4 regions of the Sulfurovum zhangzhouensis genome follow, and region 3 is predicted to be linked to each of the others. Evidence: riboswitches for the same ligand, from Rfam matches in the RefSeq annotation. Region 3 holds a riboswitch; each other region holds the start of a gene.
What was found. Region 3 has a riboswitch for cyclic di-GMP ahead of PGH07_RS08205 (L,D-transpeptidase family protein). Riboswitches for the same ligand answer to the same signal wherever they lie in the genome.
Positions count from the first base shown of each region.

Region 1: another riboswitch for cyclic di-GMP. It lies ahead of PGH07_RS00510 (DUF4382 domain-containing protein); the one in region 3 lies ahead of PGH07_RS08205 (L,D-transpeptidase family protein).
Region 2: another riboswitch for cyclic di-GMP. It lies ahead of PGH07_RS03930 (Ig-like domain-containing protein); the one in region 3 lies ahead of PGH07_RS08205 (L,D-transpeptidase family protein).
Region 4: another riboswitch for cyclic di-GMP. It lies ahead of PGH07_RS03510 (DUF6701 domain-containing protein); the one in region 3 lies ahead of PGH07_RS08205 (L,D-transpeptidase family protein).

Region 1 covers NZ_JAQIBD010000001.1:93,684-97,616, reverse strand. The annotation lists gene PGH07_RS00515 (5'-nucleotidase) at 1-747, shown strand, start outside; cyclic di-GMP riboswitch class I at 893-967, shown strand; cyclic di-GMP riboswitch class I at 1,038-1,112, shown strand; gene PGH07_RS00510 (DUF4382 domain-containing protein) at 1,267-2,139, shown strand; gene PGH07_RS00505 (DUF58 domain-containing protein) at 2,289-3,116, opposite strand; gene PGH07_RS00500 (AAA family ATPase) at 3,116-3,933, opposite strand, start outside.
Region 2 covers NZ_JAQIBD010000001.1:751,425-755,357, reverse strand. The annotation lists gene PGH07_RS03935 (ABC transporter substrate-binding protein) at 1-1,690, opposite strand, end outside; cyclic di-GMP riboswitch class I at 1,850-1,956, shown strand; gene PGH07_RS03930 (Ig-like domain-containing protein) at 1,988-3,933, shown strand, end outside.
Region 3 covers NZ_JAQIBD010000002.1:593,536-597,468, reverse strand. The annotation lists gene argH (argininosuccinate lyase) at 1-1,136, shown strand, start outside; gene PGH07_RS08210 (hypothetical protein) at 1,184-1,735, shown strand; cyclic di-GMP riboswitch class I at 2,071-2,151, shown strand; gene PGH07_RS08205 (L,D-transpeptidase family protein) at 2,252-2,764, shown strand; gene PGH07_RS08200 (DUF1450 domain-containing protein) at 2,858-3,064, opposite strand; gene PGH07_RS08195 (magnesium transporter) at 3,585-3,933, shown strand, end outside.
Region 4 covers NZ_JAQIBD010000001.1:653,862-657,794, forward strand. The annotation lists gene lon (endopeptidase La) at 1-73, opposite strand, end outside; gene PGH07_RS03505 (outer membrane protein assembly factor BamD) at 210-863, opposite strand; cyclic di-GMP riboswitch class I at 999-1,073, shown strand; gene PGH07_RS03510 (DUF6701 domain-containing protein) at 1,183-3,933, shown strand, end outside.

The DNA of each region.
Region 1 (3,933 bases), on a different contig from region 3:
GAGGTTGGTACAGCATTTCGTTTTGTGAAAAACTTACTGGCAATCAATAAAAGTTTTGATGATAAACTTATCGAAGTTATCATTCTCTCAAGGAATAATGCTGCTACAGGACTGCGTATCGGACGTTCTATCGAACACTATCAGTTAGAGATAGAACGTAGCGGATGGACAGCAGGAACACCGGTAGCTAGGTATCTTGATGCCTTTAAGGTTGATCTCTTTCTTTCTGCCCACTCTGAGGATGTACAAGATGCAATTAATGCTGATGTCGCTGCCGCAACTATACTTCCACATAAGCCTTCCGTTGATATCGAATCAGATATAGTAAGAATTGCTTTTGATGGTGATGCTGTGATCTTTGGTGATGAGAGTGAGAAGATCTATCAAGAAAAAGGTCTGGAGGCATTCCTGGCATATGAAAGGGAAAATGCCAAAAATCCATTAAGCAAAGGTCCTTTTTTTAAATTTTTGAAAGTCATTTCTGATATTCAGGATAGATTTCCTATGGAAAAGTCACCGATCCGTACGGCTTTGGTCACTGCACGTAATTTCTCTACACATGAAAGAGTTCTTCGTACACTTGATGCATGGGGTGTTCGTGTTGATGAAGCGTTCTTCCAGGGTGGGGTACAGAAGTATGAAGTGATCAAAGCATTTGGTGCGGATATCTTCTTTGATGATCAGGATGCACACTTGAAATATACGGCAAAAGATACGCCTTCTGCAAAAGTACCCTATAAGTCTTAGTTTTCTATTAGATAGTTTCACATAACTTGATCAAATACTTTCTAATAATAGATAAAAATCTAAATTAATCTAATTAGCTTTATTTAATCTTAAGAGTAATCAGTCTATAATAAAGAGTACTAAGACTATTAGAGTTTTTAAATATTATTTGTTGTGCCAAACTTGTTGCGAAGCAAGGACGGAAAGCCACGGGTCTCATGAAGATAGCCGGGTTGCCAAATACATCTTATTAGAATGTATTTTTACGTTTCTTCTTTTCTCCTGTTTTACATTTCAATTAGTATTTATTCAGTTTGTTGTGCCAAACTTGTTGCGAAACAAGGACGGAAAGCCACGGGTCTCATGTAGATAGCCGGGTTGCCAAAATGAATTTCTACACTTCGTTTGTACAACAAAAAAAGACCTCACTTTATTGTTGCGTAAAGTATTTATTGTACTTCTTGTTTGAAAGTAGGGCAATAAGGCTTACTTTTTATACAATGAGTTTGGTAGTTAATATTTGTTATAAAGGAATGATGCATGAAACAACTCATAGCCGCTTTGGGATTGACCCTAAGCTTATTACTCTCTGGATGTGGAGGCGGTAGTACATCAACTACTACAGGAATAGCTTCCATGAGTCTTACTGATGCTCCTACTGATGATGAAAATGTAAAAAGTGTATTTGTGACTTTTACGGGACTTAGATATCAATATGCTGACAGTAATGAAAGTTGGCAAGATGTAGATTTTAATGAATCTAGAACAATTGATCTTCTAACACTACAAGATGGAAACAGTACAATGCTTAATGAAGTAGAGCTTCCAGCAGGTGAAATTGCACATGTTCGTTTCAAACTTGATACTTCTAACTGTTATATCGAGTTTGTTGATGGTTCACCAACTGCAAAATTGACTGTTCCAAGTGGTGACCAAACAGGGTATAAAGCGATCGGTGGTTTTACTATCCCAGCGGGTGGAGTTGTTAATATCACTGCAGACTTTGATGTGAGAAAATCTGTGGCTTCAACTGGAAATGGTAAATACATGCTCAAACCAACAATTAAAATCATTGACAATATCGAAGTTGGTGAGATCAATGGTACAATGAATATAGATGTAAACGGATCTCAGGCAATCCTTTATGCATATACTGATGGAAGTTGGGATGATGCTGAATCAAATACTACAGGTAGTAACTTCTCTAATGCTGTTCTAAGCACTGATGCTACAGATGGAACATTTACACTCCCTTGGTTGACTACTGGTACTTATGATCTTGTACTTGTTGCATACACAAATACAGGTGAGTTTGAAAACGTACTAGGATTTATTGATAATGTAGTTGTTGAAGCGGATACTACAACAACTGTAGATATCACAGATGAAAATCTTTTAGATGTTCTTCCATAGTAATTAAAGCAATTAAAATTTTTTGAATATCTCCTTATCCTCCCTTTCGAGGGGGGAGTCTCTCCCCAAAAAGTTACTTTTAAAAATACTGAAAATTAGTTTATTACTGATATTCCAGTATCAGTTTTAAAGAGTAGTGTCGTTAAGTTTTATACAAATAACCGTACCAGTTTATCGATAGGATCCTCATCGGTGTATATCTTCGTATGTCTGATATTATAGTGAATGAAATGTGTTTGCACGGTTTCATCATGTGCTTTAAGTTTCGCTAGATAGTGTTGGATACTTGTTGTACTGAAGTCAGTGTTAAGACTTTGTGTACTCTTGGGATTATCAAGTATCACGTCACCAAGTTTATGAGGTTTCTCTTCTTCTCTATGTCGAACAATAATAGCGATCACTTCATGTTTTTGTGCAAGCAGTGAGAGGTCGACAGGTTCTAAAAAATCTCCTATGATAAAAAGTAGAGAGCGTTTGTGTATATGTGTAGAGAGTGTTTGGATCGCTTTGGTATAATCCAGTGCAGTATGTAGTATCTTTTGTTCATAGAGCTCTTTTGAGTAGTTTTCTATATGATATAGCTGCTTTGTAGGAGGAGCCAGAGTGTACTTGTCTGAATAAAAATTAAACCCGGTAAAAAGATCATTGTTGTGGTGGGCAGAGTAGCCAAGAATTGTGGCGATCTCAGTAACAGCATGTTGTTTGAGATTGTCTGCACCGAAATAAAGGCTTCCATCCATCATCGCTGCAACAACCACAGAAAGTTCTCTGTTGGCATGCAGTTCTTTTATATAAGGACGGCCGAGTTTTGCTGTGATAGTCCAATTGATCTTCCTGACATCATCTCCGATCTGGTATTCTCTCAGTTCACTGAAGTCATATCCTTCACCATGCATTTTAGAGAGGTTATTCCCTGCAAGCAGGGTATAGACTTGATACCTGGCTTTGAGTTGTAGGGTTTTGAGCGCTAGTGACATTACGGTATCGGCACTTCTTGAATAATCTTTGAGATGATCTCATCAGGGTTGATCCCTTTTGCTCGGGCTTCATAGCTAAGCACTATACGGTGACGAAGTACATCATGTACTACAAAACCGATATCTGCCGGGGTAACGTGGTCATTACCTCTGAGGAATGCTTTGGCTTTAGCAGCTTTATAGAGGTCTATAGAAGCCCTTGGACTGGCACCATACATAAGATCAGCTTTGATACTCTCAAGACCAAACCTCTCTGGTTCTCTCGTTGCGGTAATCAGCTGTACGATATAACGCTCAACTTCTGCATCAACGTACACGTTATTGACTTCTTCTCTCAGTGTTTGAAGATCTTCTTTATTGAGTACAGATTCTACTTTTTCAAAGCTTTTAGTGGCAGCTTTACGCATGATGGTAAGTTCATCTTCTTCACTGTTGTGTGTTACCAGCAACTTCATCATAAATCTATCCAGTTGTGCTTCAGGCAGAGCGTAAACTCCTTCTTGTTCGATAGGGTTCTGTGTTGCCATGACAAGGAAAGGAGGTTCGATCTTGAAGGTCTCATCACCGATAGTTACCTGACGCTCCTGCATTACTTCAAGTAAAGCTGACTGTACTTTTGAAGGGGCACGGTTGATCTCATCTGCCAGCAGTAAGTTAGTAAAGAGCGGACCTTTTTTGATACCAAAGTCATTGGTCTGCGGATTGTAGATCTGTGCACCGATGATATCTGAAGGAAGCAGGTCAGGGGTGAACTGTATACGTTTACTATCAAGTCCAAGGGCTTTGGAAAGCGCATTGATCGTTGTTGTTTTTGCAA
Region 2 (3,933 bases), on a different contig from region 3:
TATCATAAGGATTTGTAGTCTGTATCGTAGAACGTATCAGTCTATTATTGATACTTAATAACTCTTCTTGTGTTACAGACCGGATGGCTTTGTCGAGTATCTGGCGAAGGATAGGATAATCATCCCGTATTAGTCCATAGATATCAAAACCATCATCATTGATACCTGTAATCTCGATCTGATGAAACTGGTAGTTATCTCTTATCATATAGTCAAGTACGACCAGGTTGTCAACAACGGCATCGGCTTTTTGCTCACTGACCTTATAGAGTGCTTCATCGATACTGTTGGTATACAGAAGATTCATTGTAGGAAAATTTTCTTTGATGTACTCTGAAGCAGTACTTCCTTTTGCTACAGCAATCGTTTTATCTTTAAGACTCTCTAAGGTATAGAATCGGTTTTCTCTATGGGATACAATGGACAAGCTTGCCTGCATGAGAGGTCCGGCAAAGAGGGCATAGTTTGTTCTCTCAAGTGTTTTCCCGCTCCCATAGATCATATCGATCTCTTTGCGTTTCAATGCATCAAGAACATACTGGAAATTGACACCGTCACCTATTTTTACAAATTCGAACTTAAGACCGGTACGTTGTTCTATCAACTTGTAGTACTCATGAAATATACCGCTGTATGTTTCTCCCGTAATCGAAGAAAAGGGCTTCCATGATACAGCGCTGCAACGAATGATGGGATGTGATTCAATAAATGCTGACTCAGTAGGTGTCAGGTTGATCTTGTGAGGTTTGAGATTAAAGATAAAACCATCAAGGTCCCAATCAGGAGTGACCATCCCAAGCTGTACGTAGAGATCGGTGTTGAGTTTGATTAGTTCAGGTACGATAGCTCCAATGCTAAAGAGCTCCTTTTTGATGAGGTTTTCAGTGATTTTGGCTTCATAGAGCAGTGCTTCTTTTGATTTGGCTTTGGAATATTTTTCATAGATGAGATCAATGATCTCTTCCTTATGATTGAGTGCATACTTCCAGCCTTTACGTGTAGCATTGATGAATCTTTGTGTCCTATGTGGATGTTGTGTGGCTTCCTTCTCGCTGGTAAAGAGCTCAACATCATAAGAGTAAATACCATACTCAGCAGGGTTGAAGATCTTGTAAGATACCTGTTTTTGATCAAGAAAAAAAGGTTCATTTGAAATAAAGGCAGTTATAGCATCGACTTCACCGTTTTTAAATGCGTTGATATCATAACTGTGAGGTATCACCGTGATATCATCCGGCTTTAGGTTGTGTAACTGTAGCATAGCAGCAAGACTTGATTGAGTTAACTCACCTGTTGTTCCCATGATTTGTTTGTCTTTTAATGCTTCAATGCTTTGGATCTCCGGTCTTGTGATCAGGACAAGAGCATTTTGTTTAAAATAGGAAGCAAGCAGAACTACCTTTTTCCCGGCAAGACGATCAAGTATGAGTTGTGAAGAGGATATTCCATAGGTCGATACACCTTGCAATACATTTTCAACCGTATCGATACCAGGAGAATGCTCGTTGATCGTGACATCAAGTCCTGCCTCTTTATAGAAACCTTTCTCCTTGGCTGCGTAAAACCCTGCAAACTCAAACTGGTGTTTCCACTCAAACTGTACGGAAACTTTTTCAAGTGTTTGATCCTGAGCATTGGCGATAGTTATTAGAGATAAAAGTAAAAGAAAGAGTAATCGGAACAGATACACAAAAGCTCACTTTGTTTTAGAAAAATCATAGCAAAAAAATGTAAATTTCCCCGTTATATTAAAAAAATCTATTTTTATGATATATTTTTAAAACTGTGACATTTCGGCAACATTCTACTGTTATACTTGCGCGTTATTTTAGTCACTACAGGAGAGGAATATTGTCAAAGCCAAACTATTCGTGAGGATAGGACGGAAAGCCACGGGTCTATATATCAGAGCGTTAAAGTAGCTTCTTTATCATCTTAGACAGCCGGGTTACCAATAAATTATACATCTGTAATTTAAGGGAGACCCATGTCATTACTCAATCGTTTTTTTGTATTTGTATTTATACTTTTTTCAATACAGCTGAATGCTGATCCTTATCCTCCTGCCTGGGGGACAAACGGGGATGGTGCGGCAGTCCACTTCAAGCCTGCACCATGGCCGCAAAAGAACGAATGGAAACCTTATAGCCGTTTTGGTGAGAGCATTAATGATCCACGTACAGGCGACACTTCCAATGGTGGTACACGTCCTCAAAACTATGTAAATATCGCTTCATCGTGTACAGACAAGGCTGAACCAAGTATCTACTACTATCTCTATAAAGATCCTACTGATCCTGCAAATGATGTCATTATGTTTCGTTGGAGGGTGGAACAAATAGCCAATACCTATGCCACAGGACCGAACGCAGGAGCATATAGTAATGTAGATCCTTGGGGATCAGCGTTATGGACAGTATTTTTCGATATAGACGGAGATGGGTATCGTGATATTGCGGCACATCTGGATGGATCATCCGGTGCCCCTGGCGTAGCGATAGATAGAATTTTTGGTATTTATGGCAATATTCCTACCCAGTCAATTGATTATATAAATGATCCTGAAAATATCAAACTATTGGGACATAATCCAACTGCCTTTACTGATGGTTCAACTATATTGAATTTCGATGGAAATGCTGCTAATCCAACAACAGACTGGAGTACAATTATTGCAGCACCTGATACGAAAAAGGTGTGGGACTATGGGACTACACGCTCTTCGTATAATCAAGATTCTCCATGTCAAGAGTACTATATCGACTATCAGATTCCTATGTCTATGATAGATGCTTCCAGCTATGGAGGACCAAAGCTTGAAAGAGATACTCCTATCTCTATGCTTTTTTGTACGGCAAACAGCTTGAACAATCCATTCCAAAAAGATTGTGCTATCAATAACGATTGGATAGCTGATCCCAATAAACCCGGACCATTTGGCGACTATATCAGTTTCAGTAAGGAAGAACCATACGAGCAGCCTATTGTGGATGATATAGGGGCAAGCGGGTGTAATCCGACAGTTTTGACTGCGAAAGTAAAAGATGTTATTGCTATTGTTGATGGAGAGGCTATATCATCGGTAAGTGATGTAATATTTTTCTATTATAGAGATGACAATGGTGATGGTGTAGCCAATGATGGAAATGAGTGGACACAGATAGCAGCTCCTGCAATACGAACAAGCTTTACAGACTGGATGGTAAACTGGGACTCTACAGAGCTATTTAAAGGGCAATACCTTATAGGGGTACAGGCAATCGATAATCCTACAATAGTAGATGATGATATGAATGCCAGTGCCAAAATCAATCGTACGTTCTCATATCTTTCTGAAGCAGAAGTAAACGCATCTATCCTGGCTGCGGGGGCAACTTATACCGATGGAAATGAGATTTGGCATGCAAATCCGGATATCACTGGTGTCAAGAGTATATCGCTTGCAGTCAATACCTGTGGTGTTGCACCTACGATTGAAAAATACGCATCTATAGAAAATCTTCTTGCAGGTGAGGATGTTAACTTTACGATTGATATCAATAACTCTACAGGTTTTGATCTTTATGTCTCACAAATTTCAGATGTGCTTCCAAACGGCTTTAGTTATAAAAGCCTAGTCAGTCTTGAGCATAACGGAGCACCTATTACTACAAGTTCTGCTCCTCTAGCAGGAGAGACAGGAACAATAAGCTGGTCTTTTGATGAGATCGTTCCAGACGGTGGTCAAATCAAACTTATATTTACTGCACAAGCAACAACTACATCAGGATCATATACAAATACTGCATATGCACAAACCAGCTATGGGACAATCTTGAGTGATCCTATACCTATACACGTGGATGGTGCGAGGATTTCCCTCTCTAAAACACCTAGCAGCTATTTTGTCGCACCCGGTGAAAGTCTTGTATATACTTTAGGATATGCCAATGA
Region 3 (3,933 bases):
TCCACATGGCGATCGAGCGTCACCTCACTGAGCGTATCGGTGATGCAGGGAAACGTCTGCATACAGCTAGAAGCCGTAACGACCAGGTAGCACTTGACTTTAGAATGTATGTACAGAGAAATACACTTTTGATCGGTGAGCTTCTTTTGGAGAATATCAAGACCTTTATCGATGTTGCAGAGAAGAATGCAGAGACACTGCTTCCTGGTATGACTCACCTGCAGCATGCTCAGCCTATCAACTTCGGTTACCATATGATGGCCTATGCTAGTATGTTTAAACGTGATTATGAGCGTTTTATGAGCTCTTATGAGCGTAATAATTTCTCTCCTATCGGATGTGCAGCACTTGCAGGTACACCACACCCGATCAACCGTAAGATCACAGCTGAAAAACTTGGGTTTGATGCACCGACACTTAACTGTTTGGATACGGTAAGTGACAGGGACTTCGCGCTTGAGATACTCTTTAATATCTCGACGATGATGATGCACATGAGCCGTCTTAGTGAAGAGCTTATCATCTGGAGTACAAGCGAGTTCGGCTTCGTGACACTAAGTGACAGACATGCAACAGGAAGCTCTATCATGCCACAGAAGAAGAACCCTGATATCCCAGAACTTTTAAGAGGTAAGACAGGACGTGTAAACGGTAACCTGATCTCACTGCTTACAGTGATGAAAGGACTCAGCCTTGCATACAATAAAGATATGCAGGAAGATAAAGAAGGTGTCTTTGACTCTGTAAGAACTGCAGTTCTTAGCTTGCAGGTAATGAATGAGATGATCGCTGAGATGAGAGTCAATGTAGAGAAGATGGATAAAGCATGTATGATCGGTCACCTTTCAGCGACAGACCTAGCTGACTATCTTGTACGTAAAGCAGGACTTCCGTTCCGTGATGCATACCATATCGTAGGTAATGTCGTGAACTTCGCTGAAGAGAAGGGGCTTGATATCTCTGAGCTTACCCTGGAAGATCTACAGAGTGTAGATACTCGCATCGCTGAAGATGTAGTAGCACTGCTTGATAACCGTGCTTCGATGAATGCACGTAAGTCTGAAGGTGGTACGGCTACCGAGAGAACTCTGGAGCAGATAGAGAGTATGAAGGGTTGGCTAGAAGCTCAAAAGTAAGGATGATGACTCTACTCCTTAAATTACTTCAGTAAAAGAGAGATAATGTGCATGGAAGAAAAATAAAAACTTCATTTCAGATATATAAAGATGCTTTAAAGTTTGAAATGATATTAGTAATTTTATTTATACTTTTTCTTGTATCCATTGAGTTTAGAACAAGTAGTCATTTAGAAAAATATGATGGTATACCTTGTCAAAATAAGATATTTTTTTTACAAAAACCTATGAGAAAAGTTATAGGTGGAAATAGTACTATGAATGAAGGGTACTATTATATTACAAAGAATATATTGCAAGATGTCGACGAAGACTATGTTACAGCGCAAAAAACTGATATAGTTTTTTCAAAAGGATCTGAGTTTAGAGTTGAGGGATACTATGTCGCATACAACAGTGGTCCATTGTCAGGTTTGGGTGGTGGACCAGTTCCTGAGTATCTTGTAAAAAATATCAAGAGTAATGAAAAATTTTGGATATCCTACTTTAGTTTTGATTGTAATAGTTGCAACGTTACTACAAATTTTGATGGTGAACATTTTGATGTATTTGAACATTTACCTAACAATAAGATAACTAAAATGGAGATAAACATATAACTTTAACTGGTTACATATCGCCTGATATGTAACCCATACTCTACTGTTTTTCATTTCTAACATTTTATCTCGTTCCCACTCTATTGAGTGGGAATGCATACTTTACGTTAATATCCCAATACTATAAAATTCATCGTTAGATGGCAGAAAGATATCAAATACGCACCCCAAGGGCACTTCCTCCTTTCAGTCAGGGCGCATTCCCGTGCGAACATGGGAACGAGAGTAAAAGAATAGAATGTATATTGCATATGAAAATTCCAATAAGTGGTGAAACATTCATCACTGTCTTATATTTTTTTAATATTTTTCTCAGTATAATGAATCCAGATATTAATGTTAAAAGCTAAACTTGTTGTGAAGCAAGGACAGAAAGTCATGGGTCTTTATGTGTTAAAGATCGCCAGACCGCACACTAAAAGAGGTATCTTTTCGATATCCATTTAAGGATAGTTCTGTTTTTTTTCTCCCTAGTTTTTGATATTTATATGATACATACCCAATCAAAGGATCGTTGTGAAAAAATATTTCTTCTTGGTAATTATGGCCCCGCTTTTTCTTTTTGCAAATACGGCATCACTATCCAAATCTCAAGAAATCAAAGCAGATCTGGTCACAGTGGTAAAATCAGAAAGAAAGATGTATCTTTCACATAGAGGAAAAGTATTAAAAACATATAAGATAGCTTTAGGCGGCAATCCTGTAGGTCACAAAAAAGTGCAAGGTGACCAAAGAACGCCGGAGGGCTACTATAAGCTTGATTATCTAAAAGAAAATAGTTCCTTTTATAAAGCCTTGCATGTTTCATATCCAAATGCAAGAGATTGTTGTAATGCCAGAAAAATGGGTAAAAGCCCAGGCGGATCGATCATGATCCATGGACAACCAAATAATGAAAGTGGATGGTTTAAATCATTTTTAAAACAACGTACTGATTGGACTGCAGGATGCATAGCAATGTATAATAGTGATATGGATGAAGTTTTAAAGCTTGTGCAGGTTGGAACTACCATTCATATCAAGCCTTAATGAGTTTGCTTTTTCTCTCCTTCCCAACGTCTTTGTTGGGAAAGTGCCCATAGGGTGCATACTTCATATGAGATTTTTGAGGATATTGAACGGCTAAAGAGCTTCTATCTTCTCAATAATCTTTCCAACTTTTTTAGCTTTTACCTTCACTCCATCCACTTTAGCCACAGGCTGAGACTTACATTTTTTACACATATTGATGCATGATTTGACTTTGATGGAAGCATCAGGGAAAGCATTGGAAAGCTTTTTTTCAAACTTATTGATCTTGGGAAATTTTTTGCAAATATTTATCTTCATAGTATGACTATAGCACTGTATGTGTGTAGTGTGTGGGGAAAATATATCAAATAAACATGTCAACTGAACGACCTTGTAAGCAGTCTTATTTGCAGTAGTGCAAAATAAGACGTAGCATTTCGAGAGGTTGACGATTTTTTGTTTCGTTTTTTCTAAAAAAATGAAAGAATAGAACATTTATTATCATTGAATGGTTGATGTAAAAGAGCTTATCTTTGTACATGCATTTCCATACTTTTCTTTTTAGTAAAGAAAAGTACCAAAAGAAAAGCGTTGTTTCACAATTGTGCGGACGATGCTCTCGGCGTGTTGCTTCGCAATATTGCACGCCTTCGCATCTGCACAAATAGTGCAAAACCACAAACACAATAATACAAATTAGAAAGGTCGTTCACATGACAGGTTTGAATTAAAATATTTGCTTTAACAAAGCCTAGGAAGTAGTGAGTTAATAAATACTCGGCAGGTTTATATTTTATATCTTTTATGCTATCGTATCCCCATACTATGAAGGACTATAATGGGAAGCGAGAGTACGGATATAAAATCTTTGGACCTTTATCTTGAGAAGCTTGAAAAAGGTACCTATGATGTCCATATGAGTGATGCGGATCATGCAGATTTTCTGGAGATACTGAAGCAGCATGATGAGGAGAAGTTCTTTACCTACATCAACCTTCTTTCCGTAGAGCTCAGGGCAGAGATACTTATGGAGCTTCCCCTTCCTTTTCAGGTCGATTATATTGAGGAAAGTGATGAAGTAAGACTTTCAGAGATCATTGAAGCACTTGACAGTGATGATGCGACCAATTTTTATCTGACCATTGCAAAGAAAGAGAAGGAAAAGAGCCAAAAGGTCTTTGAACTAT
Region 4 (3,933 bases), on a different contig from region 3:
GATACAAAAAAAGCTCATCTTCTACAACTACCGGCAGCTGTGTGGGAAATGCTTCATAATCACTTAATTGCATACTTATATTTCCTTTGTTCTATCTATAAAATTCTGTCTATTTTAATAAACATAGACTATATCAAATAATTTTTTGTTTATGATATTCCCTTCTAGGGTACCGAAAAAAGATTAACCGTTTTCAACCGACTGAAAGGTCAATCAAATACAGCACCTATAATCCCCTGTTCAGGCGGTGTAATATCACTTTGCTGAACTACTGAACCTTTATTTTTATCTCTGTATATTTTTGCAGCTTCATCTTTTCCCGTACGATCATACAGTGCAGCGATATTTTCATTCAGAAGATATTGTGTCATATAGAGCCTAACCAACATCGTGTTTACTAAAGGCTGATATTCAGATCCCGGGTAACGGTTGATAAACGTCTTGGCATTTGTAACGGTATCTTCGATCAACTTTTGATCTTTATAAACATCCTTGATCCCCAAAAAAGAGGCTTTTATTTTCAAAAACTCTATATACTCACGATTGCTTCCTGCACCATATCGTTTATTATATTCATCCAGGTAAAAGTTTGCGAGCAGATACTCCTCTTTGCTCATATGAGCATGTGCCAACATAATGATTGCAGCAGGCATCATAGGAGAGCGCATATGTTCGCTTTTGAGAGAAATATAATAGGCATCAGCTTTATCCAAGTATCCCCCGGAGATATTCTTTGCTATCTTCTGATACCAGTAAAGTGCAGGTTTATTAAACTCTTCAACCGTACTTTCATCGTTTCCACACCCTACTAATAAAAAGGATAAAAACATCCCTACACCTATTGTTCTAATCATCTGTAACATATACGGCCACTCCCTGTCTAAGTTCTTTAACTCTCAATATCATAGCTCAAAATATGTAAAAATCGTATTAGCTTTGCTACAAATCAGACTTTTTACGTTAGAAAGAATTAAGTAACCTTATGCCATGATTTAACTATCTATAATGGCCAAACCTATTGCGAGGTAGGGACGGAAAGCCACGGGTCTCATGCAGATAGCCGGGTTGCAGAGTAAAGAGAAAAATGCTCATTTGACTCTACTTGCTATGTTTGGTCTCTTTTTGTAGCTTTTTACTATATTTTTTAGTATAATAAAAAGTAGTGGTTGGAAAGGAGGTTCTATGCAGTATCTAGCCCAAACTTTTAAAAGATTTTTTTTCACTTTGGTATCTTTTCGTATAGTCCGACAAACTATTTTTTCTTTATTCTCAAGCGTTTTGATACTTTTTAGTGGTGTTTTATATGCAGAAACAGAACCGAATAACTCCTGTATAACATCCGATCCGATACTTGCATTTGGAATTTATACGGGTTCTGATATAGGCTCCAGTAGTGAAGGTGACAGAGATTATTTCTCCTTCGATGTTCCGGCAAACGGGACATTACAAGTGACTGTCAATAATCATACAAATAAACTTTTGAACTACTCTGCACTTACATCACCTCTATGCCCATCTTCAAAGGTAGGATATATAGGGAACAATGCATCAAAAGTTTTTACGATCCCATCAACATTAACAGGAAGATATATCATTTTCTTAGAGGGAGATAGCGATAATGTTGCTAATACCTATGATATCTCTGCTGTTTTTACCCCAAATGTCCCATCTGTCGGTAATGACTTAAAAGTAACAAAAGTAGCAAATGTACAAGAGGCACTGATTTATGATCCTTTTTACTATACGATCAGTGTTAGTAATATCGGAGATCAAAATGTAACAGATATAAATCTTACCGATACACTTCCTGATCGTATGAAAGCCAATCTTGATATGATAAACGGTCTTACAACCGATTGGACTTGTATGGATGAGAACAATGATACAACGGGTGAAGTAGGAGGGGTAATCACATGTACTTTCGATAATGTGCTTCGCCCGGGGGATGTTTCTATCTTCAATTTCCATGTACGTGCTCCTGATAAGAATGGAACAATCATAAATACTATAGAGGTTAACAGCTCACTGCCTGATGTTGATCCAACCAACAATATAGATACGGAAACTACATTCATTACCAATGAAGTTGGTACCGCTGAACACCTCTGTTACACAGAACGAACTGAGATCCTTAATTCAGATTATAATGCTAGCTGTGAAATGAAAGGTAACTTCTACTATGGAAACGACTGTGAAGCCTACGTATTGGTCAGAGAGTACAATGCAACTACGATACTGAGTGATATCAAAGTCTATAAAATGTACGCGCCTGAGACAAAAGGTGGTTCATGTGAGTATTCTGCTACAACATCAGGAGGGGGATCATCAGGTGAATGTAACGATATTACCAACGTAAATGATTATGGATCTTATACTGAAGGATATGCCGTTGATATTAATAAAAACCTAGTAAATAATGTTCAAATATTATTAAAGGACAAGAAGACGTATAATACCCCTAGGATAGATGGTATTGCTATGTTTGGTGACTACATCACCGAATTAGGTTTTCATCATACAGGCCGTATTTATGAGTGTAACGGAACGAGTGAAGGGGGAGTCGAGATCACGACAAAAGCAGACCTGATCGATACACCAATCGATGCCGGCAATGCTCTTACATACAATATGTACACCTCAGATACTGACGGTTCACTTAAGTTTATCCAAACAATGACTGCAGGTGCACCAAGCAGGGATGTCATTGGAGTACACCTTAGCAAAGAAGGTGTAGCAATACCTTATCTGACCGATACCGGCATTCCGTATACTATTGTTCCGTATATGTCAAATAATACATGTTCACTGGCACTGGATAACATCATAGATCCAAATAGCGGGCAGCAACTGGTCATCGAAGTACCGTCGGGCTTTTACTCTTCACAAGGACAGATGATCGTACCGGCCGAAGTTTCAAAAATTTCCAGAATGCAATTGATCTTTGTTGATCCAAACTCATTGAGTATTGAAGGACAGAACTGTCTGGCGAACAGTAGTACAACAGGTAACTTTGCAAGACTCGCACAGTGTGTTAACTCCGAAGTACAGTATAAAACTGCCTTTGGTCAAGATGCATGGGACCGCTGTGGTATGGATGGGGGGAAACCGTGTCTATCAGATAATGGTGGATATGCTGATCCAGGCGATCCTTCATTTGACCCGACAACTGACGGTATCTATGTCAATGAACTCGGATGTTATATGTGTACGTTTAACATCCAGCCTTCATGTACCACAGACAATTTTGCCATCCGCCCGGATCGTATGGAGATCGGTATGACAGATCCTGATGCACCGGATCTGCTAAGATCGGCAAAACCTTATAGTCTCTCGTTAACCGCAAAATATCCGGTAGACGGTATCTATCCAAACGGTTCATCTATTCCTACAAGTACAGTAGTTTCAGGCTATACTGTGCAAAGCCACAACTACAATAGTGATCTTGACTCTGACGTAATACGTTATTTTAAAAACGGACTCCCTGATACAGCAGGGGTTTTAGCCGGAACTTCCGATGTAAATATTACTCAACTGGCTTTTATGGTCGGAGGTCTTTCAAGTCTAAGCCCATTTGGACCAACTACCACTCCCGGTATGCCGGATGAATCAGTAAGTGTTAAATACACAGATGTAGGAACCATTGAGCTTAATATTTATGATAAGGAATGGGCAGCAATAGATAATGATGATACTCCAATGGATTGTAATACCAGTCATGCCCATACATATATCTGTACGTATGACCAGGTAACCTTTATTCCCGATTCTTTCAAAGTAGATAATATCGTTTTAAGAAATCATAGAGACAGTAACTTCACCTACCTGTCCAATGATCTAAATATGTCTGCACCTACTGATGTGACGATTAGTGCGATCAATGCAGATGGTGATGTAACTCAGAACTTCAGACAGGGAAGTCTATTCTATGAAAAT